2 regions of the Carnobacterium viridans genome follow, and region 2 is predicted to be linked to the other one. Evidence: a T-box and tRNA genes for the amino acid it is inferred to sense, from the RefSeq annotation. Region 2 holds a T-box; the other holds one or more tRNA genes.
What was found. A T-box is a leader RNA that pairs with one kind of tRNA and senses whether it is charged. The one in region 2 lies ahead of glyQ (glycine--tRNA ligase subunit alpha), so its partner is inferred to be a tRNA-Gly.

Region 1 (6,660 bases), 1.8 Mb from region 2:
TAGTAGGATTGTTATGTTTCTTTTATAGTTTGGTGATTCATTTACAATTTTATCTTGTTAAACAGGGTTATTCGTGGCTGATGTTATTTTTTTCTAGTGTATTTAAGGGTGGTATATTAACCTACCTAAGTTTTTTTGTTCAAGCAAATTTCATCCCTAATACACTTTTTTATTGGAGTATTCCATTAATACTAATGGTCTTTTTAGTTGAGCTGGGAAAACTTCAATTAAACTATACAAAAATTAATGGACAGTTGAACGACCATGATCCAAACAATCTTTTTTTAGATCACAAACACTTTCAACGTATCGTTTTATATTTACTAATTCTGATCTATGCAGTCAGTTTCATCTCTTTTATTCCTACTTTCAAGAGCCTATCATTTATCTTTATACTTACTTTACCTTTTACTGTTAAAGTCGTTCAATTAGTTTTTTCCAAAAAAAAATCGATTTCAGCTAAATTAACACAAAGAACTTTGCAACTCTGTGCCATTTCTTTTTTTATCTCTTTTAGTATAATGCTCTTCATTTATACTTTTTGAGGCTATTCTCTTAAAGAAACAGGTTCCATGGATGCTTAACGCAAGCCATGAAATCTGCCTGAACTATTGAAATGACAAGACTATTATTCTTCACCTACGTTACTTGACGTAGAACTACTAAAAATTATTGAATCAAAAAAGGATAAGAGAAGTTTCCTCTTATCCTTTTTATTCGGCTTATTTTTATGACCCGTACGGGAATCGAACCCGTGATACCGCCGTGAAAGGGCGGTGTCTTAACCGCTTGACCAACGGGCCGTTCTAAATTGTAGTACAATGGGCCTAAATGGACTCGAACCATCGACCTCACGCTTATCAGGCGTGCGCTCTAACCAGCTGAGCTATAGGCCCAAAAAAAAAAAGCGGGTGACGAGAATCGAACTCGCATCAACAGCTTGGAAGGCTGTGGTTTTACCACTAAACTACACCCGCATTAAAAAGTGGCCTGGGACAGAATCGAACTGCCGACACCTTGAGCTTCAATCAAGTGCTCTACCAACTGAGCTACCAGGCCAAGTATTAAATTAAACGGTCTCGACGGGAATCGAACCCGCGATCTTCTGCGTGACAGGCAGACATGTTAACCCCTACACCACGAGACCAATTTTGCATTTAAAATTATCTTTTTTAAAAAGATAAATTGCGGGGACAGGACTTGAACCTGTGACCTTCGGGTTATGAGCCCGACGAGCTGCCAACTGCTCCACCCCGCGATAATATAAATGAATCATTTTAAAAAAGGAGGATAAGAGATTCGAACTCTTGCGTGCTTTTACACACCTGACGGTTTTCAAGACCGTTCCCTTCAGCCGGACTTGGGTAATCCTCCATAAGACTGATAAGATGATGCTATTAAATTAAACAAAATTGTTTATGACCCGTACGGGAATCGAACCCGTGATACCGCCGTGAAAGGGCGGTGTCTTAACCGCTTGACCAACGGGCCTTGAAAACTAACAATAATAAAAATACGGAGAAGGAGGGATTTGAACCCTCGCGCCGCGTTAACGACCTACACCCTTAGCAGGGGCGCCTCTTCAGCCACTTGAGTACTTCCCCAAAACAACTAAAATAATTATTGATTTATAAAATTATTCAATGGGCCTAAATGGACTCGAACCATCGACCTCACGCTTATCAGGCGTGCGCTCTAACCAGCTGAGCTATAGGCCCATAAAAAAAGCGAGTGACGAGAATCGAACTCGCATCAACAGCTTGGAAGGCTGTGGTTTTACCACTAAACTACACTCGCAAAAACGGTCTCGACGGGAATCGAACCCGCGATCTTCTGCGTGACAGGCAGACATGTTAACCCCTACACCACGAGACCTTTACTTTTAAAACTACCTTTTTTTCAAAAGATAAATTGCGGGGACAGGACTTGAACCTGTGACCTTCGGGTTATGAGCCCGACGAGCTGCCAACTGCTCCACCCCGCGATAATATAAATGAATCATTTTAAAAAAGGAGGATAAGGGATTCGAACCCTTGCGTGCTTTTACACACCTGACGGTTTTCAAGACCGTTCCCTTCAGCCGGACTTGGGTAATCCTCCATAATGATACAAGGTTACTTTAATCTTAACCGATTAATGGACCTTGTAGGACTCGAACCTACGACCGGACGGTTATGAGCCGTCTGCTCTAACCAACTGAGCTAAAGGTCCAAGATCTTTAAAAAATAATAATAGCGGCGAAGGGGATCGAACCCCCGACCTCCCGGGTATGAACCGGACGCTCTAGCCAGCTGAGCTACACCGCCATAATAATAAGGTAATAAAGATGAAATTTTATAAAAAGTGGAGCCTAGCGGGATCGAACCGCTGACCTCCTGCGTGCAAGGCAGGCGCTCTCCCAGCTGAGCTAAGGCCCCAAAATTTCAATCGGGAAGACAGGATTCGAACCTGCGACCCCTTGGTCCCAAACCAAGTGCTCTACCAAGCTGAGCTACTTCCCGTTACTGAGTTATTCTTTTTTTCAAAAGAAATGCACCCAAGAGGACTTGAACCTCTAACCCCTTGATTCGTAGTCAAGTACTCTATCCAATTGAGCTATGGGTGCAAATGGTGCCGAGGGCCGGAATCGAACCGGCACGGTGATCACTCACCGCAGGATTTTAAGTCCTGTGCGTCTACCTGTTCCGCCACCCCGGCATTAGAACAGCTTTTCATTCTTACGAATGACCTCACTAGTTGAACTAGTAAGCGAAAGACGGGATTCGAACCCGCGACCCCCACCTTGGCAAGGTGATGTTCTACCACTGAACTACTTTCGCAAAAAATGCCGGCTAAAGGAGTTGAACCCTCGACCCTCTGATTACAAATCAGATGCTCTACCAACTGAGCTAAGCCGGCTAAAGTGGTACTTCACTAATCATTCAACTAAAAAATGGTGCGGGTGAAGGGACTTGAACCCCCACGTCTCTCGACGCTAGATCCTAAATCTAGTGCGTCTGCCAATTCCGCCACACCCGCATAAAGTCTGGCATAACTAACCTTACTTGAATGATTAGTTATGAGTCATGCAGGATTCGAACCTGCGACCCTCTGATTAAAAGTCAGATGCTCTACCAACTGAGCTAATGACTCATGGTGGAGGTTGACGGGATCGAACCGCCGACCCTCTGCTTGTAAGGCAGATGCTCTCCCAGCTGAGCTAAACCTCCATGGGAAATAAAATTTTAATTGAATCTGCGTGGCAACGTCCTACTCTCACAAAGGGAAACCCTTCACTACCATCGGCGCTAAGAAGCTTAACTTCTGTGTTCGGCATGGGAACAGGTGTGACCTTCTTGCCCTCATCACCACACAATTTCAATCGAAAGTCCGTTGGACTCTCAAAACTGGATAAAGTCTAAAGTGTGTTTCGTTTGCTTACCTTCGTACACCGGGTCTTGCTTTGGTTAAGTCCTCGACCGATTAGTATTGGTCCGCTCCGTATATCGCTATACTTCCACTTCCAACCTATCTACCTGATCATCTCTCAGGGGTCTTACTCACTTACGTGATGGGAAATCTCATCTTGAGGGGGGCTTCACGCTTAGATGCTTTCAGCGTTTATCCCGTCCACACATAGCTACCCAGCAATGCCCTTGGCAGAACAACTGGTACACCAGAGGTGTGTCCATCCCGGTCCTCTCGTACTAAGGACAGCTCCTCTCAAATTTCCTACGCCCGCGACGGATAGGGACCGAACTGTCTCACGACGTTCTGAACCCAGCTCGCGTACCGCTTTAATGGGCGAACAGCCCAACCCTTGGGACCGACTACAGCCCCAGGATGCGATGAGCCGACATCGAGGTGCCAAACCTCCCCGTCGATGTGGACTCTTGGGGGAGATAAGCCTGTTATCCCCAGGGTAGCTTTTATCCGTTGAGCGATGGCCCTTCCATGCGGAACCACCGGATCACTAAGCCCGACTTTCGTCCCTGCTCGACTTGTAGGTCTCGCAGTCAAGCTCCCTTATGCCTTTACACTCTGCGAATGATTTCCAACCATTCTGAGGGAACCTTTGGGCGCCTCCGTTACACTTTAGGAGGCGACCGCCCCAGTCAAACTGCCCGTCAGACACTGTCTCCCAGCCCGATAAGGGCTGTGGGTTAGAGTGGTCATACAGCAAGGGTAGTATCCCACCAACGCCTCCACCAAGACTGGCGTCCTGGCTTCAATGGCTCCTACCTATCCTGTACAAGCTGTACAAACACTCAATATCAAACTGCAGTAAAGCTCCATGGGGTCTTTCCGTCCTGTCGCGGGTAACCTGCATCTTCACAGGTACTATAATTTCACCGAGTCTCTCGTTGAGACAGTGCCCAGATCGTTACGCCTTTCGTGCGGGTCGGAACTTACCCGACAAGGAATTTCGCTACCTTAGGACCGTTATAGTTACGGCCGCCGTTTACTGGGGCTTCAATTCTGAGCTTCGCCCGAGAGCTAACCCATCCTCTTAACCTTCCAGCACCGGGCAGGCGTCAGCCCCTATACGTCATCTTACGATTTTGCAGAGACCTGTGTTTTTGATAAACAGTCGCCTGGGCCTATTCACTGCGGCTGACCAATTGGTCAGCACCCCTTCTCCCGAAGTTACGGGGTCATTTTGCCGAGTTCCTTAACGAGAGTTCTCTCGCACACCTTAGGATTCTCTCCTCGACTACCTGTGTCGGTTTGCGGTACGGGCAGTTGGTTTCTAACTAGAAGCTTTTCTTGACAGTGTGACATCGGGAACTTCGGTACTTAATTTCCCTCCCCATCACAACTTGTTCTTAAAGAAGCAAGCATTTGACTCACTTCAAAACTTGTTGCTTGGACGCGCATATCCAACAGCGCGTATTCCTTAGCCTACTGTGTCCCTCCATTGTTCAAACAAAACCAACTGGTACAGGAATCTCAACCTGTTGTCCATCGTCTACGCCATTCGGCCTCGACTTAGGTCCCGACTAACCCTGGGAGGACGAGCCTTCCCCAGGAAACCTTAGTCATTCGGTGGACGGGATTCTCACCCGTCTTTCGCTACTCATACCGGCATTCTCACTTCTAAGCGCTCCACTAGTCCTCACGATCTAGCTTCAACGCCCTTAGAACGCTCTCCTACCATAGAACCAATGGTTCTATCCACAGCTTCGGTGTTATGTTTAGCCCCGGTAAATTTTCGGCGCAGGGTCACTCGACTAGTGAGCTATTACGCACTCTTTAAATGATGGCTGCTTCTGAGCCAACATCCTAGTTGTCTAAGCAACTCCACATCCTTTTCCACTTAACATAAACTTTGGGACCTTAGCTGGTGGTCTGGGCTGTTTCCCTTTCGACTACGGATCTTATCACTCGCAGTCTGACTCCCGGATATAAATCAATGGCATTCGGAGTTTATCTGAATTCGGTAACCCGAGAAGGGCCCCTAGTCCAAACAGTTGCTCTACCTCCATGATTCTAATTCCGAGGCTAGCCCTAAAGCTATTTCGGAGAGAACCAGCTATCTCCAAGTTCGATTGGAATTTCTCCGCTACCCACACCTCATCCCCGCATTTTTCAACATACGTGGGTTCGGTCCTCCAGTGCGTATTACCGCACCTTCAACCTGGACATGGGTAGATCACTTGGTTTCGGGTCTACGACCACATACTCATTCGCCCTATTCAGACTCGCTTTCGCTGCGGCTCCGTCTCATCAACTTAACCTCGCATGGGATCGTAACTCGCCGGTTCATTCTACAAAAGGCACGCTATCACCCATTAACGGGCTTTAACTATTTGTAGGCACACGGTTTCAGGGGCTATTTCACTCCTCTTCCGAGGTTCTTTTCACCTTTCCCTCACGGTACTGGTTCACTATCGGTCACTAGGGAGTATTTAGCCTTGGGAGATGGTCCTCCCGGATTCCGACGGAATTTCTCGTGTTCCGCCGTACTCAGGATACTGATCAGAGTGAAATAGGTTTCGATTACAGGGCTTTTACCTTCTTCGGCAGACCTTTCCAGGTCGCTTCTTCTACCTACTTCATTTATGACTCTATGTGTTCAGTCCTACAACCCCAGAAAGCAAGCTTTCTGGTTTGGGCTATTCCCGTTTCGCTCGCCGCTACTCAGGGAATCGATTTTTCTTTCTCTTCCTGCAGGTACTTAGATGTTTCAGTTCTCTGCGTCTACCTCTACTGACCTATGTATTCAGTCAGCAGTAACATCCTATCAAAGATGCTGGGTTCCCCCATTCGGAAATCTTTGGATCAAAGCTCACTTACAGCTCCCCAAAGCATATCGGCGTTAGTCCCGTCCTTCATCGGCTCCTAGTGCCAAGGCATTCACCGTGCGCCCTTATTAACTTAACCTATGGTTAACAGTTAATTTTTAAACCTCATCTTTCGATGAGAACCTTAAAAAAACTCATTTTTAAAACTTTTCGGTGTGTTTCTGGTTTGTTACTTGAATTACACTTTTTAACTTTATCCAGTTTTCAAAGAACAACGTATTGCTGCAACCAAAGTTGCGTTTTTTTGAGAAGATTAGACCTCTCAAAACTAAACAAAGTAAAGACGAATGTGTGGGTTTCCGTTATATTCCTTAGAAAGGAGGTGATCCAGCCGCACCTTCCGATACGGCTACCTTGTTACGACTTCACCCCAATT
Region 2 (24,730 bases):
GATCAGTTTGTCTTTGTAGACTGGAACATTATTTTGGCGTGCCAGTTGATACAATTTATAATAAGTTGCTCCAGATGTCTGAAACAAGTTATGCATTTCCGGTTTTTCAACAGCGTATGCTTTATCTGATGTCAGCGCAATCGTCACTTTTTTTGCAGCTTTCATTAATGCTAAAATAAGCGCTTGTTCTTGAGCTGTAAATTGATAATAACTTTCGATGTAAAATGTGGTTTTAGATAAATCCAACTCTTCCACTTTTTGAATCAATGCGGACACAATATCCTCAGACTCAATATATTTATTCAGTAATGCTGCATCAAAAGCTTGATAAATCAAAGATAAATCCTGTAACTTCAATTTAAAATCGGCTTCCTTAGGTGAAGTACCTAGACTAAACATCATATGATCTAAATCTGTTTGTGCAATCCGACCGCTGCGTAATTCTAAAAATAAATCTGTCATTTGCTGAACAAAGCCATCTTTTCGAACTTCACCACGATAGATGGTCAACTCTTCTTCATGTTCAATCAGTAATTTGCGAATCAGCATCGATAAGCCAGTTGTGGTTAATTGTGGCTTAGCGTAAATAGCGGTATCTTTTAACCAGTACCATGCTAATCGTGTAAAACTGAATACTTGTAAATGCATCATGCCCATAATCGGCTTCTTTTCAAACTGCGAATAATGGCTAAGGTTTTCTAAAACAGTCATTTCAGCCTGAAACTTAATATGGTCTGGAACTAAATAAAAAATAGACTCTTCCGTTTTTTTCGTCAGGCTTTCTGCTATCTCATCCAATAGTACCGAACGCTTGTCACGATTCGCACGACCTAATACAAATTGCAATCCCATCTTATTTTGCACATCCTCTCATTCAACTTCTCTACCTCTCATTTTAACATACGAAAAAAAATAACGAGAGAAGAAACTTAGCCTAACTTCAACATTCATTTTTACTTTTCATGGAAGAGCGACACCAATTTTATGCTCCACTCTTCCATGAACAAACTGTTTGTCGCCGAATTTATCATTACTAACCATCTCTAGTCTACTTTTCTAGACGAAAAAAGGCTGAGACAACTGTCCCAACCCACTATTTATTATCGATTAACATATACTAATAAGAAAATAGCAAAGACCGTTCCTAAAGTATAAATCATCTTAAATGATCGTTTCATCGTTTTATGTCGAAATGCTTTCATGCTTATCAAACCACCAAAGCCGCCACCAATGAGACCTAGAAATAACAGTGTTTTTTCAGGAATTCTCCATTGTCTTTTTACGGCTTTTTGTTTATCAACATACATTAGAACAAACAAAAGGCTATTGCATATAAGCAGATAACTCATTACAAAAATCATTCTTAAGCTCCTTTTAAAGCATTCAAGCGTGCGATTTCTACGATTACTGCGGTAGCTTTCTCCATGCTTTCAACAGCTACAAATTCATACCGGCCATGGAAGTTTTCTCCGCCAGCAAAAATATTGGGCGTTGGCAGTCCCATAAAGGAAATCTTAGAACCATCTGTACCGCCACGAATGGGTTCAATGATTGGTTCGATAGATAGATTTTTCATCGCTTCTTCAGCTAGATCCACTACAGTCATATCTTTTTCAATGATCTCACCCATATTGTAGTAAGAATCATTTAAATCAATTGTGATTCGTTCGCTGCCATATTCTTTATTTAATTTTGCAGCTTGTTCTAGCATAAAGGCTTTACGCGCTTCGAATTTTTCACGGTCATGGTCTCGAATAATATAAGTCAACGTTGCTTCATCTACTTCACCGGTTATTCCAACTAGATGGTAGAATCCTTCACGGCCTTCAGTTTTTTCTGGAACTTCATCTTGAGGCAATAATGCATCAAAAGCCATGCCAATTTTCACTGCATTTACCATTGTATTTTTTGCAGTACCTGGGTGAACATTTTTTCCTTGAATCTTAACGATCGCTGAAGCAGCATTAAAACTTTCAAATTCTAATTCTCCAATAGGACCACCATCCATTGTATAAGCAAATGTGGCTTTGAATCCTGGAACGTCAAAACGATCTGCTCCGATTCCGATTTCTTCATCTGGACCGAAACCAACACGAATATCGCCATGTTCAATTGAATCATCATTGATCAAAATTTCCATAGCTGTCATAATTTCGGCAATTCCTGCTTTATCGTCAGCTCCTAATAACGTTGTACCATCCGTTGTAATCAACGTTTGGCCAATGTAATTTTTCAGGTTAGGAAACTCTTTAGGATCTAAAACTACGTGTTGTTCTTCGTTTAGAACGAGCACTTCCCCATTGTATTGCTCATGGAATTGCGGGTTTACATTTTTCGCATTAAAATCAGCTGTATCCATATGAGCAATAAACCCAACAGTTGGCACTTTTTTAGCTGTGTTACTTGGCAATGTTGCTGTCACATAACCATTGCTTTCATTATAAGAAATATCACTTAAACCAATATTTTCTAATTCTTTCATTAATGTCTTAGCAAACGCCACTTGGCTTTGCGTTGATGGAATAGTGGTACTATTTTCATCAGAACGTGTTTCTGTTTTCACATAACGAATAAAACGAGGGACTAGATTTTCATACATAAGAGATAACTTCCTTTCAACATCGTTTTTTAGATAAATTTATATGGATCTGTATTTAATTCTGATTGGATGATATCAAAATCCCATTCAAGATCAGATTTCCACTCCGTAAATAATTCAACCAACTTCGGTTTACAAATACTTTCAATATGATGACCAGGATCAATAACGCTTAATCCGTCAGCTAACATATCATGAGCTGTATGGTAATAAACATCTCCAGTGATAAACACATCTGCTTTTTTGTTTAAGGCATCAGGGTAATAGCTCCCTGCATCCCCACCACAAACGGCAACACGTTGAATCAGTTTATCTTTATCCGGCGTTACGTAGCGTAAGCCCGATACTCCAAAAGTTTCTTTAACCTTTTGAGCAAACTCCTGAACAGAAATAGGTTCAGCTAAATTCCCTATTCTTCCAAGACCATATTCATCAACAAAATTCTCAATTGTATACAAATCATACGGCGGCTCTTCATAAGGATGAGCTTCAAATAAGGCTTTTTCAATTGTTTGCGTTAGGTGTTCTGGGAAAACAACTTCAATTCGTACTTCCGCTACATGTTCAGGTTCATCAATTTCTCCAATGGTCGGATTAGCCTGATTAATTGGCGTGAAGCGCCCAACGCCTTCAAACGTATACGTACAATCTTTGTAATTTGGACCGATTTGGCCCGCTCCTGCAGCGGTTAGCGCTTTTCGAACTTCTTCTTCATTTTCTTTTGGAACAAAGACTGCAATCTTTTTATAGGCCAGTCTTTTCGTGACATGTAAAATCTCTGTTTCTGTTAAGTTCAACTCATCTGCTAACCATGTGTTCATCCCATTTGTAGCCACATCTAAATTTGTATGCGCAGCATAAACAGTTATATCATTTTTCAAAAGATCCGCATACATTTTCGTTTGTGCATCATCTGTGGCTAAATTTTTAAGCGGGCGAAAAATAGGAGGATGGTGTGCAAAGATAAAGTCAACGTGTTGTTCAATGGCTTCTTGCACCACTTCTGGACGAACATCTAACGTCACCATCATTTTTTTTATGGGCTTCTTTAACGTTCCAACCGCTAAACCAACCGGGTCTCCAGCTTCAGCTAAATATTTTGGAGCAAATGATTCAAATTTTTGGATAAATTCACTTCCATAAGTCTCAGTCATTTTAGCACCTCTTCTATTTTTTGAATTTCTGCTTGGATTTTTTGGATTTTAGTTGTTTGATCTGCACTTGAATGCGTTAAACTATCTAAAATATAACGGTTTTTTTCAAGTTCTTTTTGCCATTTCTTTTTAAAGATAGCAGAATGTTCCTCTTTTAAATGAAAACCAAACATTAGGTAAGATTCCGTTACAGTTTGTTTTAGTAAAGGATCTTTCACGGCCACCATCATTTCATAAATTTTATTGTTTTCTTCAATTATTTCTTCAGCTGTAATCGTGTACTCATGATCGACCAACCATTCACGCAAGGTTCTTTCTCCTACGTTCGGCTGCAAGATCAAGCGTTCCTTGCCTGTCAAATGGCCTTTTTTAAATCCATTGTCCAAGATAGAAGCAATTAAGGAGCCTCCCATGCCGCATATAGTAATCGCAGTTACATCATCTTCAGGAGATACAACTTCTAATCCATCCCCCAAACGTACATTGATTTGGTCTGTTAAACCAAGACGTCGCACTTGGTTTTTTGCTGCTTGGAAAGGGCCTTCGACAACTTCTCCTGCAATAGCAAACGTAATGTGATTGTTACTCGCTAAAGCACAAGGTAAATAAGCGTGGTCAGAACCGATATCGGCTAAACGATCCCCCGGTTCGACATAAGACGCCGCTCTGCTTAAACGCAGCGATAATTGACTTTCGTCCATACTCATCACTTCTTTCTTTTCATGATTCTTGTTTAGCCTTGGAAGAACTCTTCATCCATTAAATAACCTTCTGCAGCATCTTTTGAATGAAAAACTCCTTCAACTTGATCGTTCGGTAAGGTAACGACCCATGTCGGATTATCATAGACTAAACGCAAAACGTCGCCATTATTGTCAAACCATAATTCAGAATAGCCTTCTTCATATCCGTCAGCTGTTTTCTTTAAATGAGCAATCGCTTGATCCACTAAAGAACGAATCGTTGCTTCATCTTCATCTCTTACAGAAATGTAGCCCTTATCTGTTTCTTCTTTAGGCAAATAGCCTGCATAAATCAAAGCATTTCCATTCGGGTGAAGGAAACGCACAGCCATTGTTTTAGGTACTGCACTATCTTTAAAATGGTAATTCAAACGATTCATTGATACTTTTGTTGCCGTTAATTCTTCGTAGCTATCAAAAATAGCCTTTTTTTCTTCAAATGATAACATGTCATTCATCCCTTCATTCCTACATCGTCTATTATTATACCAGTTTTTTCTTTCATTCGTTGAATTTTATCTCACAATACGAAAGAAGGCCGTCCAAATAATGTTGATTTTGGACGACCTTCATCTATTTTTATTCTACTCTATACTTTTAGTGTTGATAGCTTAGATACATGAATGACACTAAATTTCTAGAGGAATAGGGTTTGCTTGTAGCCATGCATTGGATTCAATGCGAATTATAAAGCGTTAGCGCTTCATTGGGAGTGTGACTAAAAGCGTTTAGACTCGAATCACTGGAGCGAATAAGCGCAGTATGGTCACCGACCATCGAGCATTATTCGTGAAGTGGACGTCGGGGCTGCTTTTAAAAACAAGTTCTAGAATAGAGCAGCTTCAGACGTTCCCATGGCTCTCCACAAGCAAAACCGTCTATTCCAGAAGAAATGTTATTTTCTTCTATCCACACCATTTTGATGAAGAGTCTTTTATTCTAAGAAGTCTTTTAATTGTTTTGAACGGCTAGGGTGACGTAATTTACGAAGTGCTTTAGCTTCGATTTGACGAATACGCTCGCGTGTTACGCCAAATACTTTACCCACATCTTCAAGAGTACGGTTACGTCCATCATCTAAACCGAAACGCAAACGGAGTACATTTTCTTCACGATCTGTAAGTGTATCTAGTACATCCTCTAATTGTTCTTTTAACAATTCATAAGCAGCGTTTTCAGCTGGACTTGTCGCATCATGGTCTTCAATAAAGTCGCCTAAATGAGAATCATCTTCTTCTCCAATAGGTGTTTCTAAAGAAACTGGCTCTTGTGCAATTTTTAGAATCTCACGAACTTTTTCAGTTGGAAGATCCATTTCTGCTCCAATTTCTTCAGGAGTTGGTTCGCGGCCTAAATCTTGCAGCAATTGACGTTGGATACGAATCAATTTATTGATTGTTTCAACCATGTGCACCGGAATACGAATTGTACGTGCTTGGTCGGCAATCGCACGCGTAATTGCTTGACGAATCCACCAAGTCGCATACGTTGAGAATTTAAATCCTTTTTTATAGTCGAATTTTTCAACAGCTTTCATTAATCCCATGTTTCCTTCTTGGATCAAATCTAAGAACTGCATTCCACGCCCAACATAACGTTTGGCAATACTAACAACTAAACGTAAGTTAGCTTCTGCAAGACGTTGACGTGCTTCTTGGTCGCCTTCTTCTATTTTTATCGCTAGTTCGACTTCTTCAGCTGCCGTTAATAAATTCACCCGTCCAATTTCTTTCAAGTACATTCTAACGGGATCGTTGATTTTAACTCCAGGAGGAGCCGTTAAGTCTTCTGGTTTTTCTGCTTCTCTTTCAGCTTTCATTTCTTTGAGTTTCAGTTGTCGAGCTGTTGGACCACCATCGTCTCCAACTACTCCAACACCTGCATCTTCAACCGTTTGGATCAATTGATCCATTTTTTCAGCATTTAAAGAAAAAGGAGTTGCTATTTTATTTGTTAACACATCGTAATGAATAGTTCCTGCTGCTTTATACTCTTTGATCAAACTCTTTACTTCACTATCATACGCCTTTTTTGTTGTCAGTTTTTTTTCAGCCATTAAAAAGCCTCCTCTTTCAATCTTACTCGTACACATTATGAATCATTTTTATTTATTTTTCAATAAACGAGATAAATTAACTACTTCAATCATCAACACACGAAGCTGCTCTTTATCGCCTCGTCTGGATGCTTCTTTCAAAGCATCTTGTTTTTCTTTCAATTGCAGTTGAAGACCAGATTTTCTAGAGATTACATCTAAGTAATCTTCTATTTCTCTTGTTGAAACCTCATTGCTTATCGATAACAATTCAATTTCAACAATTAAGTTTTTCAGTTCTGGTTCTTTTACAAAATCAATAAATGCATCAATTGTACCTTCATTAGCCGTGTGTTCACGGAAGCTTTCGTACAAAATAAAGACCATTTGATACTCATCGTGTACAAAATGAAAATCATCTGCAGCATTCTTCAAAATAATCCAAGCTTCTTCAAAATGAAATAACCGATTTAATAACAACCGCTCTGCGTGTTCAATATTAGTCGGTTTCCTTTTCTGGGTCTGCACTTGTGAATAATTTGCTTCAGCAGGATGATTCTGCTGACTTTGCTGTTGTTTTTCTTTTGTTCGCTTATTACGAGACTCATGAAATTTCTGTTGAAACTGTTCTTTTAAAGAATCGATTGAGAGGTCAAATTCCGTTGCTAATTGCTTAAAATAAAGTTCACGTTCAACAGCTGAAGTGACGGAAAGCAGTTCGGATAATATCTTTTCAATGTATCCAAGTCTTTCACTCTCATTTGATAAATTGAGCGACTTACGGTAATAAGACATCTTGAACCCAAAAAGCGTTTCTCTTCCATGAGCGATCAGTTCTTTAAAAGCATCTGCACCATTTTTTTTAATGTATTCATCCGGGTCCATACCTTCAGCGAATCGAATAATATCAATATCAAAATTGGTCTCTGCTGCTAAAAGATCACTAGCTCGTTTGGTCGCTTCAATTCCAGCAGAATCTCCATCATAAGCAATTATGACATGATCTGTAGTTCGGTCAATCAAATGTATTTGTTCGTTGGTAAGACTGGTTCCCATTGAAGCAATTCCATTGGTTATACCGGCTTTCCAAGCTCCAATAACATCCATAAATCCTTCAAACAAAATAACTTCTTTTTCTCTTCTAATCGAAGGACGTGCAAGATCAAAATTAAACAGAACGGTTCGTTTATTGAATAATTGGGTCTCCGGACTATTTAAATATTTTGGTGCACTATCATCAGCATCTTGCTGAAAGATCCGACCTGAAAAAGCCACGGTTTTTCCTTGTTGATTGCGAATGGGAAAGATAATTCGATTATAAAATCGATCAAGCAGTTCCCCACTATCCTTTTCAACAAACAAGCCCGTTTTTTTTAATAATTCTTGCTCATAATTTTTTCCAACTAAATATTGATGAAGCATGGTTCGTTCTCGTGGAGCAAACCCGATATTAAACGTATCAATTACTTCACGGGTCAATCCTCTTTGCGTTAAATACTCTAAAGCTTCTTCTCCTATTGTGGTATTCAATAGAATATGATGAAATAATTCTGCACTTTCTTCATGGACACGGATCAGTTTTTCTTTAGCTGAGTCATTTGGCTGGTTTTTATGATCGAGGTCTTGTACCAAGGATTCATCTAATTCAAATTGACTCAATTCAGCTGTTTTAATGACGGCTTCTGGGAAAGTTAACCCATCGACTTCCATTAAAAAAGTAAAAACATTCCCACCACGTCCACAACTAAAACAGTGAAAAATTTGTTTCTCTTCTGTTACAGAAAATGACGGAGTTCGCTCTTCATGAAAAGGACAAAAACCAAAAAGATTTTTTCCTTTCTTTTTTAATTGAACATACTGACTGACAACATCCACTATATTGGTTTCTTGTCGTACTTTATTGACCGTTTCTTCTGGAATCATTATCGCCAAGCTGTTCACCTCTTAATCAAAAAAATAAAGAACGTTAGGTTCTATTCAGAAATTACATTTAGTCTCTAAAAGTCGCACTCAAATACTAGTGCGACTTTACTCTCGAAATCTATTCTCAGACAGAACTATACATGATTTATAATAGCATACTCTCTATAAGAAAACAAATCTTTAAATTGGTTAACTAAATAGTTCAGTATTGCCTATAAGCAGGTTTTATTGCAAATAATAATAAAAGTTATTTATTTTATCCTAACCTTCTTTACCATCATCTTTTTTTATCCTAGACAAACGTAAAATAAAAACAATTAATTTGGAACAGTGCATAGCGCATTGTTCCAAATTAATTGTTCACTTCAGTGATTTTTTATTTTAATTTTGCTACTGTTGCCGAGAATGTCGAGCGACTCATTAAAGATTTCCATACAATATGTGCAAGTGTGAAATCAATCATGCTGTGAACAATCGTACCTGCTCCCACCAATAAGAAAACCGATTGTAAGAAACCTTGCGTATAATACGCAGTAGTCATCTCACCACCAAAATAAAAAACAGAAACTACAGCAACTTCAGAAACGGCATGTAACAAGCCGATTAAAAATGAAAAGAGTTGCGTTTTAGCGGTCGATTGTAAGATAGCAGGTTTTTTAAACAGAATATAAGATCCGACTCCCGCAAAAACAACATGAGTCAAAGCTCTCAAGGCGATAACAATTGGAAAACCACCAAGCAAAAATCCAAGAGCCGTTCCCAAAGCCACAGTTACTGCAATCATAGGCGAGATAAACATCGCAATAAAAATCGCCACATGACTAGCTAGTGTAAAAGATGCTGGTTCCAACATTAATTTAACTGGTGAAACCATTGGAATTAAAATACCTACAGCTACCAACAAAGCTGCAATCGTTAATTTATGAACTCTATTTGTTTTCATTTCAACAACTCCTATCTTCAAATGTGCAATTACACGTGTCAAGACACGCTAGCAAATTTAATTATAAGTGTTTTCGAAAAGATGTCAAGACACCTTTTAATTTTTATATAAAAGCCCCAAGATATTCAGTTCTTTTTTTATTCGATCAAATGTTTTTTTGTCTGGACACGCTATTGTATGCAAATGAACGCCACCGGTTAATTCAGATAGTAAGTTGGCTTGTTTATTTTCGATTGCTTCCATAAATTGATCTGCATCATATCGTGAAGAGATCATTAAACGTCCTTTTAATTCTCCGTATATCGGGTGTTCAACAATAACATCAACCACTTCTCCCCCATTATCGACTACCGCATACAATTCAGTTTTTGTTTCTGCTGCATTATGAGAACTAGCTAGTTGACCAAGATATTTGTTCGTCATAGAAGCAGATTCCAATACGTATCCTTTTGGAGTAGCAATGACATCGACTCCACTCGCTCTTAACAAAGCCACGTCGCCCACAATTATTTGGCGACTCACATTTAATCGCGCAGCTAGATTTCTTGCACTTATGGGTCTATTTTCTTGTGATAAAATTGAAATAATGCTGTCCCTTCTTTTCGTTGCCTCCATAAAAATCAGTCCTTTTCCATTATTGCGCTCGTTTTAATCTTATTATACCTTAATTGACCACGTTTGAAGCTTTTAAACAAAACTTCTTATGTGTAGGAAGTATTTCTAAATATGCTATACTTTAAAAAACGATGTCAGTTAGGAGGTTCCAATGAAACTATTTAAACTCAGTTTACTTATCTTGATCAGTTTAATACTCCCTTTTTGTTTATATGGTTACTATCAAAATCGCTCGTTAGATGTTGAGTACCAAACGATTACACTCGATGATCTACCCTCAGAACTAGATCAATTAAAAATCGTCCACGTATCAGATACCCATTTTGAAAGAAATCGCATCTCAATTGAAACATTGCTTTCTGAAATAGAACAAGCTCAACCAGATCTGATTTTTTTAACAGGAGATTTAATTGATCGCACAGCCGACTTAAGCAATATACCTTTAGAAGAATTCGGCCACTCCTTGAGCGCTCTTGCGCCAACTTACGCTGTATCGGGAAACCATGAAACAAGCAGCGGTCAATTAAATGAATGGGATCAAGAAATCAATCAAAGCGGAGTTACGTTATTAAACAATGAACAGATCACTATAGATTTCAACGGCGCTCAGTTAGCTTTAGTAGGTGTTAAAGATGAAGATTATCCTATTGATGTACCTATGATAAATTTTATAACAGACATGCCTGTATTGTTACTCGCTCATCATCCTGAATATTTTGAAGATTATCTAACTTCTAACCCTCTTATTGAACCAGATATCACATTTAGCGGTCATGCTCATGGCGGCCAAATAAGACTCCCTCTTATAGGTCCGTTGTACGCTCCTGGTCAGGGCTTCTTTCCTAAATACACCACAGGAATCTATACTAGTGAAGTAGACCCCTCAAAAAAATTAGTCGTAAGTCGAGGAATCGGAAATAGCCTATTTCCATTTCGAATCAATAATAAACCCCATTTGTTAGTAATCACTCTTGAACGCACTAAATAAACTAAACCACTTATGAGAAATCTTTTTCTTTCCTCATAAGTGGTTTAGTTATATCTATGTTATTGACTAAATTGGGCCTCATACAGTCTTTTATATGGCCCATTTTTTGCTAATAATTCTTCGTGACTGCCTTCTTCCGTAATCCCTTCTTCATTTACCACGATGATACGTGTAGCATGCTTGATTGTCGCTAAACGATGCGCAATGATCAATGTCGTGCGACCTTCGGCTAATGAGTTTAAAGATTCTTGAATCACTTGTTCTGTTTCAGTGTCCAAAGCAGAGGTTGCTTCATCTAAAATCAAGATCGGAGGATTCTTTAAAAACATACGAGCAATCGATAAGCGTTGTTTTTGTCCGCCTGATAATTTTACGCCTCGCTCACCAATAATCGTATCCAATCCTTCTGGCATCTCATCAACAACTTTTTCCAAATGCGCTAATTGAACTGCTTTACGGATCTCTTCTTCACTAGCATCTAGTTTCCCATAGGCCACGTTTTCTCTGATGCTCCCTGGAAAAAGGTACACATCTTGTTGGACAACACCAACTTGATCCCGCAATGACTGCATTGTCATATCTTGAATGTTGATTCCATCGATGGTTACTTCTCCTTCACTGACCTCATAAAAACGAGGCAGCAAATTACAGATAGTCGTCTTCCCTGCGCCACTAGGTCCAACAAATGCTACCGTTTCACCTGCACGAATCGATAAATTAATTTTGTCCAACACTTTTTTGGATGAGTCGTACCAAAAAGAAACTTGTTTGTATTCAATATCCCCTTTTAAACGGTCGACTACAATCGCCTGTTCTTTATCTTGAATAGTAGGTTTTTTATCTAGTTCTTCTGTTAATCTCTTAAATCCTGCAATTCCTTTAGGGTAACTCTCAATCATCGTGTTCACTTTTTCAATCGGACGAACAAATACATTAGATAATAAGATAAATCCTACAAAATCACCATAACTAATTTCACCTTGGATTGTATAATATGCTCCAAAAAATAAGGCAAATAAGTTAATTAAACGAATCAGTAAATAATTATAGGAAGAGCTGATGGCCATCATCTTATAGAATAAAATTTTGGATGATCGGTAAGCTTGATTCAGTAACTCAAATCTTCCGGCTTCGTGTTCTTCATTTGCAAAGGCTTGAACCACACGTATTCCACTAACAGACGACTCTATACCTGCACTAAATTCGCCTAAATCATTAAAGATTTTTGTATTTATTTTGGTCATGCGTTTATTGAAAAATACTAATGCAATAGTAATAAAAGGAATCATCACGAATGTTGCCAAAGCTAATTGAACGTGTACAGTCAACATCAATAAAAATGCCCCACCTAAAGTAATGATGGTGATAAACACATCTTCGGGACCATGGTGAGCAACTTCCGATATTTCGAATAAGTCCGTTGTCAAGCGCGTCATTAACTTCCCTGTCTTTTGATTGTCATAATAACTGAACGGCTGCTCTTGCAAGTGGCCATACAATTCACGACGCATATCTGTTTCGATATTCACCCCCAGTTTGTGTCCAAAATAAACGACTACATACTGCAAATAAGTGTTGACTACATACAAAAACAATAACGATAGTGAAACTGTTACAATCAATGACCAATTTGCTGAAGGCAATAGGTCATCAATAACTTGATTTACTACCAACGGAAACGACAATTCTAAAACAGCTGCGAGTATCGCACAGCCAAAATCTAAAATAAATAATTTTTTATACGGCTTATAATAACTAAAAAAACGTTTTAACATAGGATCCTCCAATCTGATTTAGCCAATTTAATGAACAAAAATTTTTTATGTACCTTATTTAGTTTGAACGTACTCCATCAAGATGACCACATGATTGTATTGTTCATCTTTGGCAGCATAGATAAACGTCACCGGAGTGTATTGCAATTGCTCAAAAATATGTTGTTTAAATTTTTCCGCGTGTGGATTGGCTTCTAATTCAGCCCAATAAGCTTGTTTAAACGCATTAAATTTTTGTGGTTGATGGTTAAATGCTTGGCGAATCGTTGGAGTTGGAGCAATTTCTTTTGCCCATTCTTTTATATCGGCTTTTTCTTTTGCTACTCCTCTTGGCCACAGTCGATCCACTAAAATACGGTAGCCATCTTCTTTTTCTACTTTTTCATAAACTCGTTTCATGGTTAAGGGATGTTTAAGCATAGTTGTCCACTCCTTTATCCAATTAAATAAAAACCCCACTAAGGAAAATTTTATCCTTAATGGAGCATAAAGTAAACCTATTTGCTAAAGGCTATTTAACAACTAATTTATCTACACTTGCAAAAGACAACACAAAATCAGAAATCTGCATCAACAACGCTAAACGATTATTTCGAACAGCTTCATTGTCTGCCATAACCATATTTTCATTGAAAAAGGCTTCAATCAATGGTTGTAGCTGTTCAAAAGCTTCATAGCTCTGACTGCTGTTTTCTTGGCTAGACTCTGTTGCAATTGTAGCAAATGATTCATACAAGTTTTGTTCAGATGGTGTTTCAAATAAAGCAGGATTTACTGAAGCTTGTGTTTGAGCAAGGAGTTCTTCTCCTTTAGCAGCTAAATTTAAAACACGAGTCAGCGCTTCGATGGTTGGTTTAAAAACAGCATCTGATAAATGACCATTAATGATTCGACTAGCTTCGATCAATTTCAGTACATTATCTTGACGAGAATTTAAAGCTGCATCAATAACATCATGACGAATGCTCTCTGCCATTAATAATTGACGTACACGTGCTTTAATAAAATCAATGACTTGTGGAGTGCTTGATTGGTAACCTTCTACCAAAGCGCTCTGTGTAATCACAGGAGCAGCTAAAATACTTTCCTTAAGTGAGTCCATAGGGAAAACCCAATTTTTTGATTCAATAATGCGTACAATACCGTATGTCTGACGTCTCAAGGCATATGGATCATTAGATCCAGTTGGAATCCTTCCGACTGCGAAGAAACTCAAGACACTTTCCAATTTATCGGCGATAGCTAATACTGCTCCAACAGACGATTGTGGAAGTTCTCCCTCACTTGAGATCGGCATATAGTGTTCTCTGATAGCTGCAGCTACAGCTGGGTTCTCACCTTGCATCAAGGCATACTTTTCACCCATGATTCCTTGCAATTCAGGAAATTCTCCTACCATATTGGTTACCAAATCAAATTTATAGATTTCAGAGGCACGTTTTAAATCTGTTAACTCAGTCGTCGTTAAGCCAACTTGTTTCCCAATCAATTGAGCAATAGCTTGTACTCGGTTCATTTTTTCATAGATTGAACCGATTTTCTCATGAAATGTCACTTGTTTTAAACGATCGACACAAGAAGCAATCGTTAATTTTTGGTCTTCTTCAAAGAAGAATTGGCCATCATCTAAACGGGCAGTCAATACTTTTTCATTTCCTTTTGCAACTGTCTCAATGTGTTCAGCATTTCCATTACGAACAGAGATAAAGTAAGGTAAAATACTCCCCTCGCTATCTTTCACTCCAAAATAACGCTGATGGTCTTTCATGGATGTGATCAATACTTCTTCTGGTAAATCGAGGTATTTTTTATCAAATGAACCATAAAAAGCAGTTGGGTATTCAATCAAGTTGTTTACTTCTTCTAGTAATGTTTCATCAAATGTAACAGACCATTGATTTGCTTCCATCAACTCTTCAATTTGATTCACGATCATTTGTTTACGTTTAGCACTGTCCGCAATCACATAAACATTTTCTAACGTTTTTTCATAGTCTAATGCATGAGTAAACGTAACATCATGTCCTAAAAAGCGGTGTCCGCGAGAGGTATTTGATGTTTGAATATCCAGTATTTTAAAAGGAATCACTTCATCATCTAATAGTGCTGTCAGCCAATGAAATGGGCGGATGTATTTGAAAGAGTGGTTGCCCCAATGCATGCTTACTGGGAAAGTCATAGACGTGATCACTTCATCTAAACCAACTAGAATTTCTTTAGCGGTTTTACCTGAAATAAATTTATCTACATAAACATACTCAACGTCTTTAATTGATTTAAAATAAATATCCTCAGTCGTTGCTCCTTGACCACGCGCAAATCCTATAGCTGCTTTACTCCAATTTCCCTCAGCATCTTGAGCTATTTTTTTTGCAGGGCCTTTTACAGATTCTTCGATATCTTCTTGTTTTTCAGCAATATCCTTCACAATGACCGCTAGACGACGTGGCGTTGAAAAAGGAATCACTTCTCCATGTGCTAACCTATTTTCTTTTAAAAAGGCAGCTACTTTTTGTGTTAATTGTTTGCTGCTTGGGGTAACGATATGAGCGGGTACTTCTTCTAAACCGATTTCTAATAACAGATTTTTAGTCATATTATTTTGCCTCCTTGTTTTCGATAGATTGACCTTGAAGCAAAGGGAATCCTAATTTTTCGCGTTCGGTAACAAAAGCTTTTGCAATCGAACGAGCCATTTTACGAATACGAGCCAGATATCCGGCACGTTCAGTAACCGAAACGGCCCCTCTTGCGTCTAACAAATTAAAGGTGTGGCTACATTTTAAAACATAATCATAAGCTGGATGAACCAACCCGGCTTCAATTTGAGTAGTCGCTTCTTTTTCATATTCATTAAATAACATTAAAAGCATCTCTTGATTGCTGTTTTCAAAAGCGTATTTTGAATGTTCGTATTCAGGCTGAATAAAAATTTCACCATATTTTACGCCTTTTGTCCATTCAATATCATACACACTGTCGACATCTTGAATGTAAGAAGCTAAACGTTCTAAACCAAATGTGATCTCACTGGTTACAGGATTGCATTCTAACCCACCAACTTGTTGGAAATACGTAAATTGAGTGATTTCCATTCCATCTAACCAAACTTCCCAACCTAGACCTGCACAGCCCATAGAAGGATTTTCCCAGTTGTCTTCCACGAAACGAATATCGTGTTCTAAAGGATCAATGCCTAGTAAGCGAAGACTTTCTAAATAAAGTTCTTGGATGTTATCTGGTGAAGGTTTCATAACGACTTGAAATTGGTGGTGTTGGAATAAACGGTTTGGATTTTCACCATAACGACCATCTGCTGGACGTCTTGAAGGTTCTACATAAGCTGCATTCCATGGTTCAGGCCCAATAGCACGTAAAAACGTATAAGGACTCATTGTTCCTGCTCCTTTTTCTGTATCATAGGACTGGAGCAACAGGCACCCTTGATCAGACCAATAGTTTTGTAAAGTCAATATAATTTCTTGAAACGTTAAACTGTTTTCTTTCATTACGCATTCTCCTTTTCATTTCAAATCCTAATGGGTAACTAAAAAATACTCTTCGTCAAATGGTGTTGATAGAAGAAAATAACATTTCTTCTGGAATAGACGGGTTTGCTTGTGGAGAGCTATGGAATCCAATGCAAGCTACAAGCCAAACCCTATTCCTCCAGAAATATCCTGCAACTAATTTAACTAAGCTATCAACACTAAAAAATATAGAGCCCTAAAAAATAAGACAAAAAAAGTCCCTATGCTGATATTGATCAGCATAGGGACGATAGTACAATCGCGGTTCCACCCTAATTCTAGTTTGTATAAAACTAGCATCTCTTTTAGTAAACAGCTCCAGAAGGCCTTTCAAAATTTTTTCTATACTTGGCTTTCACTAACCCAAATTCGCTTTTATAGAGGTAAAATTTTTACTCTTTTCTTTCATCGCTGGTTATTCAGTTGTTACTATCATAGCTTGTCATAAGAACTTTTGTCAATCATTACTTTCATTCTTATCTGGTGCTTCATTCGGAGGAACTCTTTTATCTATTAGGAGGTTACCCCAGGTATACATTTGGTCGATAAATTTTTTACTTTTCAACTTGATTCCAACGGACTCTTCATAGATAAGATCAATCAACGTTCTGATTTCTCGTTTTGTTTCTTCTTTAACTGTAATAGTACCTAGTTGATCCAATGAGACTACTGAAAACAAACGAACAAAATGAATTGCTCTTCTGCTTGCATGGTAACGATGGCGATCTAAATGCCAATGATTTTGGCATAACAATCCACCATAACTGCCTGAGTAATCAAAAGGTCCCTCTGTATTTCCGCATACACGGCAGCCTCTTAATTCAGGCGAAACACCAAAGTATGGGAGAATTTGGATTTCAAATATATTTACCACGATTTCAGGATCCGTTTCTTCATCAATTTCGGTTAAACACCGGTCTATTTTATGAAATAACGTACTATCCACAATTCCATCGTCTAAAGCTGCATCAGCTAAATTTAAAATATACGTTGCATAAGCATTTAAAAAAATATCGGTTTGCATACTTTTATACTGATCAACTTCTTTTGCATCTCTTATAAAACAAAGTCCAGTATCACGAATATCCGCAATATACGTCGCTTTCGTAAATGGCAATACCGCGGTTCTAAGTTTGTTCTTTTGTTTCCTGGTTCCTTTAACAAAAAACATTCTCTTGCCAAAGCGATTCGTAAATAATTTAACTAATTGATCATTTTCGCGATGATTTCGCACAGATAACACAATGCCTTCTACTTCTTCTACTTGAGCCATTTAGAATCCTCCTACGAGTTACAATCTCCGCTTAAAAAAACAAACCATAAAAATATGGTTTGTTTTTTTAGTTGGTTCATGCTACTTAATAATCATCTTTGCGGTAACCATAGTCTTGTAAATTCGTTTGACGATCGCGCCAATCTTTTTGAACTTTTACCCAAAGATCAAGGTAAATTTTGTCTCCCAACAATACTTCGATATCTCTTCTCGCACGGATGCCAATATCTTTCAGCATTTTTCCGCCTTTGCCAATAATAATCCCTTTTTGACTTGAACGTTCTACAATGATCGCTGCATGAACTTGAACTTTCCCCAGTTCGTTGCGTTGCATACTTTCTACTACTACCGCCACAGAATGAGGAACTTCTTCTCTAGTCAACTCTAAAACTTTCTCACGAATCAATTCAGAAACGATAAAGTATTCGGGATGATCGGTCACTTGATCTTCCGGGTAGAATTGAGGTCCAGTTGGTAGATATTTTGTAATTTCCTCTAACAGTGTATCTACATTGTTTCCTTCAGAGGCTGAAATCGGAATAACTTGTGCAAAATCTACTAATGAACGGTAATCTTCGATAATCGGCAGTAATTGATCTGGATGTATTTTATCAATTTTATTCAAAACTAAAAACACGGGACTTTTTACTGTTTTTAGTTTTTCCATGATAAAGTTATCTCCAGGACCGCGTTTTTCTGCAATATTCACCATAAATAAAATCACATCAACTTCTCTAAAAGCACTAAAAGCTGAATCTACCATGAAATCCCCTAGACGATGTTTGGGTTTATGAATACCAGGAGTATCAATAAATACGATTTGCGATTCTGGAGTCGTGTAGATCCCTTGAATTTTATTTCTTGTTGTTTGAGCTTTATCACTCATGATTGCTATTTTTTGTCCTACTATTCTATTTAACAACGTTGATTTACCAACATTTGGACGTCCCACTATAGAAACAAAACCCGATTTGTGCTCATTTGTATTTTTCATTAAACCATATCCTCCGATTTAAAAGCTCCGGGTAGCAATTCGCTAACCGTTGTTATCTGTTTATTTCCTTTATTGTTCGTTAGTAAGACAGGCATATCGGGACCACAAAATTCTGCTAGTACTTGTCTGCAAGCCCCACAAGGTGAGATAGGTCCATCTGTATCGCCGGTAACCACCAAATATTCAAACTCTTTTTTCCCTTCAGAAACTGCTTTAAAAATCGCTGTACGTTCAGCACAATTGGTTAAACCAAAAGAGGCGTTCTCAATATTACATCCTGAAAATACTTCTCCCTCTTTCGTTAAAAGAGCTGCTCCAACTGGAAATTTAGAATAAGGAACATAAGCTTTGTCTAACATGTCCGTTGCTTTTTGAATTAAATCTTCGACTTTTTGTTCTTCAATGTGCATAAATGTTGATCTCCTTTAAAATAATTTTTGCCATAATTTAGGTAATATAATAATAGCTGCTACTACAACAGAAAATCCCGCTGTCATCAGAACAGCTGCTGCAGCCATGTCTTTCGCTTTCTTTGCCAAAGGGTGGTACCGTTCTCCAGCAGCTAAATCAACCACATTTTCAATGACTGTATTCCAAACTTCCATTATGATCACTAGAGATATACTAAAAATAACCCATAACCATTCATTGACAGCTAAATTAAGGAACAGGCACAACACTAAGACGATTGAACCAATCACAATATGAGAACGCATATTCCGCTCTTCTTGAAATACAGTTAGAACTCCTTTAAATGCAAATTTAAAGGAATCTAAAAATCTAGAGTTTTTCACTACTTCCTGTTTATCTTTTAAGTCCATAGGCTTCCAATATCTCTTTCTGCAATCCAAACATTTCTTTTTCATCTTCGGGGGTCATGTGATCGTACCCATTCAAATGCAAGAATCCATGTAAGGCCAAAAATCCTAATTCTCGATCAAAAGAATGTCCATATTCATCGGCTTGGCTTGCGGTTTTATCAACAGAAATAATAATATCGCCAATATTTCTTGGCATTGGCTCTTCTAAAGTATCAAAGTTGATCATTAATTCGTCTTCTACTTCATCTTCAATAGCAAAACTGATGACGTCAGTCGGTTGATCTTTTCCACGATAGGTCTTATTGATTTTTTGACTGTTTTCATCATCAACAAATGTCACTGACATCTCAGTATCCCTTGGCAATTCTAAATGATTTCCAGCAAATTCCAATAACGACTGGATTAATTCATTTTGTTCAGTAGTAATTTTATTGGTTTCATCATATAAATCTAACTCCATAAGTCCTATCTCACTCCTTTTTTATCCCACAATTGTACCCCTCACCTGGTATTACTTAGTCAATGTAGGGTATTCAATCCTCGAATGGAACGTACCATTCAATCCTTCACAAATCGCTTTTTCAACTACTTTCAATTCACGTAAAGAAATCGAACATTCATCAAATTGACCATCTGTGATTCTTCCATTAATTAAATGATGAACGAACTTTTCAATCGATTCTTTAGTCGGATGCGACATAGACCTTACAGCTGCCTCAGCACTATCTGCAATATTGATGACAGCTGCTTCTTTTGTTTGCGGTTTTGGTCCTGGATACCTAAAGTCACTTTCAAGTACAGATTCATCTTTCTCTTTAGCCGTAACATAAAAATATTTCATAAGGGTTGTCCCATGATGCTGAGCACAGATATCAATAATCGATTGAGGCATTTTAGCCGCTTTAAGCATTTTGACTCCTTCACTAACATGTCCAAAAATAATTTCTTTGCTTTCAAAAGGGGTTAATAAATTGTGTGGATTTTCCATCCCAGGCGGCAAATTTTCCACAAAAAAGATTGAATGACGCAATTTGCCAACATCATGATAGTAACAAGCTACTCGAGCAAATAAGGAATCTCCTCCTATAGCCCCGACTGCATTTGCGCTTAAGTTCGCTACCATCAAACTATGATGATAGGTCCCCGGAGCTTTTGTCAGCAGTTCTTTTAGCAAGGGGCTATTCGGATTAGACAATTCAGTTAACGTCAATACGGCATTCTCTTCAAATAAAACCTCAATATACGGCGATAGAAGTACAGCTAGTAAGTAAGAAATGACTCCACTCAAGAGAGCATAGAAAATCATTAGAAAAACTTGTTGCGACCAAAAGTGCATATTTAAGTATAAAATAAATGAACTGATAAACAAAGCATTGAATACAGTGACCCAAATAAAACTAGACCAGAATTGGTTGGTAATTTTAGTTCGTGTAATCATTGTCCCCATCATACCGCTCAATAGGTAGAACAGGACTAATATGATGCTGAAACTAGTGCCTGATTCTGGGCTGAAAATAAAGATAGAAAATGCAGCTGTAAATCCATTGGCCAATATTCCAAAACGACGTGACCCAAATGCCGTCAATAACGTTGAAGCTAAAGCAGCTGGATACAATAAACCGATGTAATCGATATCTGAACTTTGAAGCAGCTGCAAGCTTTTCATCAGCACTAACGAAACGATCATAATAATAGAATAAAACGTAATTTGACGTCCATGTTCGATTCTGTCAATTTTTCTAGATTTACCTAAATAATATAAAAGCAACGCTTGCGTAAAGATCAAGACGATCAAACCATATAAAGATTGCTTTGAAAAAGAATTGTCTAGAACACCTAATAATTCAAGCTGATGCATATCATTGCTGTCAACAACATGTCCTTCTTGAACGATTACCTGCCCTTGCAAAATTAGCGAAGGAGGAACATTCGCCATTTCTTCAATTTTCTTTTGCTCGGTAGCATTTGCATTATAGGTATTATTTTCAACAATGGCATTATCGATGATTAGGCTTGCGATGCGTTGGTTATTTGAGTCTAAATCAGAATAATCCAAGCTGTTATTGGCTTCTACTTTAATTTCACTTACTTCTTCACTTTTAATAGGGTGAGTCATGAATTGTGATATCACAGAAATAATTGATTCTCTCATACCTGATAAGGTTGCTTCATTCGTAGACAACAAATCTGAAACAGCCCAATCTGGAAGCATATCAATAAATTCTTTTGTAGCATCGTCTAAATTAGATAATTTTTCTTTAAATAACCTCAGCATCTCTTCTTCTGATAATTCAGATACCTTTATCTCTGACAATTTCTCAGCACTTATCTCAGGATCGCCTTCGGTAGCTTTTTTTCTTGCTTCTTTTAGGTCAGCATCATATTTTTTATCTGATTCTTGAATCACTTCATCTATCGTAGCAAATAAAATTTCTACTTTTGATGTTTGAATATCCTTCAAGTCTGGGTTATATGTGTATACGGGAGAAACTGTTGATGCGACAGTTTCTTTATTTTCTTTTGTCTTTTCTGTATCTTCTACAGTTGCATTGGCACGTATGGTCTCATCTGCCACTTGAAACAACTCAATATCTAAAGCAGTGGGTTTAACAGTGCTGTACATGATAAAAAATAAAATCACAGAAGTAAGCAAAAGAATAGAAGGAATATATAGCTTGCCCAATTTTTTCTGAAGGCGTATTAAGTTTCTTCGCATTCATTCACTTCCTATTCTTTTTTTCAGAACTCAGTTTTTCGGTTTCATCTTTTTTGATTTCGCCCATTGTTTTTTCTTCGCTATAAGCATTTATAATGCTTGCAACTACTGGATGACGCACGACATCATTCGAATCAAATTGCACAAAATCAATCCCTTTAACTTTGTGCAATACTTTTTCAGCATGGACCAATCCGCTGATAGCTCCTCTAGGCAAATCTATCTGAGTAACATCTCCATTTACAATCATTTTAGAACCAAAACCAAGACGAGTCAAAAACATTTTCATTTGAGCTTTTGTCGTATTTTGTGCTTCATCTAATATAACAAAAGAATCTTCCAAGGTACGTCCTCTCATATAGGCTAATGGAGCAATTTCAATAACATTGCGATCCATCAAACGAGTAGTGTGCTCCAAGCCAAACACACTATATAATGCATCATAGATTGGGCGCAGATACGGATCAACTTTTTCCTTTAAGTCTCCAGGTAAAAAACCAAGATTTTCGCCTGCTTCAACAGCCGGACGAGTCAAAACGATTTTTTTCACTTCCCCTTTTTTCATAGCAGCAACTGCCATGACAACAGCTAAATAAGTTTTACCTGTCCCAGCTGGGCCGATACCAAAAGTAATATCATTTTTTTTAATGGATTGAATATATTGACGTTGACCAAATGTTTTTGCTCGTATTGGTTTGCCGCCATGATCTTTCCCAATTTCTTCTTCATACATGCTGATAAAAAACTGCAATGTATTCTTTTTAGCCATCTTGATGGCAGTAATCACATCTGATGGTCCAATTTGAATGGAGCGTTTGATCAACTCTTCTAATTGATTAAGAATTTCCTCAACTATAGCTGTGTTTTCTTCAGAGCCAATAATTTCCAGATGGCTTCCACGGCTGTTAATGATAACTTCCATTGATTCTTCTAATAACGTTAAATGTTTATCTTGAGTACCAAATAGAATAGCTGTAGCATTTTCATTTTTCAAATTTACTAAACGTGTTTCATTCGTCAAGTTAGTCAACCAAACAACACTCTCCTTCTTCTTTCTATCATTTAAAGAATAGCACATTTTTTGTTTAAAATGAAGCTTTCCTTCTTAGATAAAGATTCAGCTGTATACTTTTTTAGTATTGATAGCTCAGTTAATTTAGTTATAAGATATTTCTGGAGGAATAAGGTTTGCTTGTAGCTTGCATTGGATTCAATGCGAATTACAAAGCGTTAGCGCGTTGGCGATTACGCTTTGTTTAAGGCTTGAAAGCTCTGAAGACTACTGGCTTCAGACGTTCCCTTGGCTCTCCACAAGCAAACCCGTCTATTCCAGAAGAAATTTTATTTTATTCTATCAACACCATATTTAACGAAGAGCTAAAAATTCACATCTTAAACCTTAAGAGCAAAAAAAAAGATAAAGTTAAGAATTATCTTAACTTTATCTTTTTTAACGGATAATCGCTTATCCTTTATGCATTCAAAAGTTCTTTTACTAATCGATTGACTTCGTTACCGTCTGCTTTACCTTTTGTTAAAGGCACAACAACTCCCATAACTTTTCCAAAATCTTTCATAGACTTAGCATCTACTTTAGTAATAGCTTCTTGAATAATCGCTTTAAGTTCGTTTATAGAAAGTTGCTGAGGTAAATAGTTACCAACGAGGTGCATAGCTGCTTCAGTTTGTTCCACTAAGTCTTCTCGACCAGCTTCTTTAAACTCCGCAAGAGATTCACGACGTTGTTTCATTTCGCGAGAAAGAACTGTTAACTCTTCATCCTCACTTAATTCATTACCTTTGCTGATTTGATCATTTTGCAATGCAGCTTTTAACATACGTAGAACAGCTAAAGATTCTTTATCTTTGGCTTTCATCGCAGTTTTAATGTCGTCATTAATGGTTTCTAAAAGTGACAAGACTTTCCCACCCTCAATTCTAAAAGCTTTTTTTACTAGAATTTACGTTTTCTAGCAGCTTCAGATTTTTTCTTACGTTTCACACTTGGTTTTTCATAGAATTCGCGTTTGCGAGCTTCTTGTAAAGTACCTGTTTTTGAAACGGAACGTTTAAAGCGACGAAGAGCATCATCAAGAGATTCATTTTTCTTAATAACTGTTTTTGACATATAAATTCCCTCCCTCCGTGCTTGAAAAAGTAACTGTTATTTTAGAACACATTAATAAAATTACTGTATTCTTAAACACTGTCCTTCCTTATTATATCGAATGTATTTTTTTACGTCAATACAACATTTCCATATTTTAATAAAAAATAAGCAGTTTTTTGCTTTTAATACCATTTATTAAGAACAATTTTCACATTTTCCAAAAATTTCAAATCGATGGGATTCAATCTGGCACCCGTTTAGTTGAGTTTCAAAGAAATTCATTGGGCACATTTCGATTTGTTTTGTTTTTCCACAATTTGTACAAATAAAATGATGATGGTGTCCAGTGTGTTTACACCCAAAACGGAACATTTTTTCTCCGTTTAATTCAGTTTCTTCAAGTACCTCTAATTCTACAAAGGTATAAATGTTTCGATAAATCGTATCGTAACTGATAGAAGGGTATCTTTCTTTCAAACCAAGTTGTACTTCTTTTGCAGTTAGATATCGA

Region 1: it has a tRNA-Gly gene. The T-box ahead of glyQ (glycine--tRNA ligase subunit alpha) is inferred to sense a tRNA for this amino acid. The anticodon was not compared.

The regions. Positions count from the first base shown of each region.
Region 1 is NZ_FNJW01000008.1:2,082,763-2,089,422, reverse strand. Features, by position in the region: tRNA gene BLT48_RS11595 (tRNA-Glu) at 732-803, opposite strand; tRNA gene BLT48_RS11590 (tRNA-Ile) at 823-896, opposite strand; tRNA gene BLT48_RS11585 (tRNA-Gly) at 907-977, opposite strand; tRNA gene BLT48_RS11580 (tRNA-Phe) at 987-1,059, opposite strand; tRNA gene BLT48_RS11575 (tRNA-Asp) at 1,075-1,147, opposite strand; tRNA gene BLT48_RS11570 (tRNA-Met) at 1,186-1,258, opposite strand; tRNA gene BLT48_RS11565 (tRNA-Ser) at 1,285-1,374, opposite strand; tRNA gene BLT48_RS11560 (tRNA-Glu) at 1,420-1,491, opposite strand; tRNA gene BLT48_RS11555 (tRNA-Ser) at 1,517-1,604, opposite strand; tRNA gene BLT48_RS11550 (tRNA-Ile) at 1,645-1,718, opposite strand; tRNA gene BLT48_RS11545 (tRNA-Gly) at 1,727-1,797, opposite strand; tRNA gene BLT48_RS11540 (tRNA-Asp) at 1,803-1,875, opposite strand; tRNA gene BLT48_RS11535 (tRNA-Met) at 1,912-1,984, opposite strand; tRNA gene BLT48_RS11530 (tRNA-Ser) at 2,011-2,100, opposite strand; tRNA gene BLT48_RS11525 (tRNA-Ile) at 2,138-2,211, opposite strand; tRNA gene BLT48_RS11520 (tRNA-Met) at 2,233-2,306, opposite strand; tRNA gene BLT48_RS11515 (tRNA-Ala) at 2,345-2,417, opposite strand; tRNA gene BLT48_RS11510 (tRNA-Pro) at 2,428-2,501, opposite strand; tRNA gene BLT48_RS11505 (tRNA-Arg) at 2,532-2,605, opposite strand; tRNA gene BLT48_RS11500 (tRNA-Leu) at 2,609-2,697, opposite strand; tRNA gene BLT48_RS11495 (tRNA-Gly) at 2,748-2,819, opposite strand; tRNA gene BLT48_RS11490 (tRNA-Thr) at 2,826-2,898, opposite strand; tRNA gene BLT48_RS11485 (tRNA-Leu) at 2,934-3,018, opposite strand; tRNA gene BLT48_RS11480 (tRNA-Lys) at 3,060-3,132, opposite strand; tRNA gene BLT48_RS11475 (tRNA-Val) at 3,134-3,209, opposite strand; rRNA gene rrf (5S ribosomal RNA) at 3,237-3,352, opposite strand; rRNA gene BLT48_RS11465 (23S ribosomal RNA) at 3,443-6,363, opposite strand; rRNA gene BLT48_RS11460 (16S ribosomal RNA) at 6,600-6,660, opposite strand, start outside.
Region 2 is NZ_FNJW01000008.1:320,412-345,141, reverse strand. Features, by position in the region: gene BLT48_RS03100 (PD-(D/E)XK nuclease family protein) at 1-852, opposite strand, end outside; gene BLT48_RS03095 (DUF1294 domain-containing protein) at 1,101-1,361, opposite strand; gene pepT (peptidase T) at 1,364-2,599, opposite strand; gene BLT48_RS03085 (Nif3-like dinuclear metal center hexameric protein) at 2,629-3,753, opposite strand; gene BLT48_RS03080 (tRNA (adenine(22)-N(1))-methyltransferase) at 3,750-4,454, opposite strand; gene BLT48_RS03075 (hypothetical protein) at 4,487-4,954, opposite strand; gene rpoD (RNA polymerase sigma factor RpoD) at 5,431-6,552, opposite strand; gene dnaG (DNA primase) at 6,601-8,454, opposite strand; gene BLT48_RS03060 (hypothetical protein) at 8,831-9,397, opposite strand; gene BLT48_RS03055 (transcription repressor NadR) at 9,494-10,012, opposite strand; gene BLT48_RS03050 (metallophosphoesterase) at 10,164-11,000, shown strand; gene BLT48_RS03045 (ABC transporter ATP-binding protein) at 11,060-12,775, opposite strand; gene BLT48_RS03040 (DUF488 domain-containing protein) at 12,830-13,195, opposite strand; gene glyS (glycine--tRNA ligase subunit beta) at 13,287-15,371, opposite strand; gene glyQ (glycine--tRNA ligase subunit alpha) at 15,373-16,284, opposite strand; T-box leader at 16,546-16,723, opposite strand; gene recO (DNA repair protein RecO) at 16,763-17,578, opposite strand; gene era (GTPase Era) at 17,664-18,572, opposite strand; gene BLT48_RS03015 (cytidine deaminase) at 18,572-18,982, opposite strand; gene BLT48_RS03010 (diacylglycerol kinase family protein) at 18,998-19,393, opposite strand; gene ybeY (rRNA maturation RNase YbeY) at 19,377-19,853, opposite strand; gene BLT48_RS03000 (HD family phosphohydrolase) at 19,905-22,109, opposite strand; gene BLT48_RS02995 (PhoH family protein) at 22,114-23,130, opposite strand; gene BLT48_RS02990 (GatB/YqeY domain-containing protein) at 23,582-24,028, opposite strand; gene rpsU (30S ribosomal protein S21) at 24,064-24,237, opposite strand; gene BLT48_RS02980 (Fur family transcriptional regulator) at 24,415-24,730, opposite strand, start outside.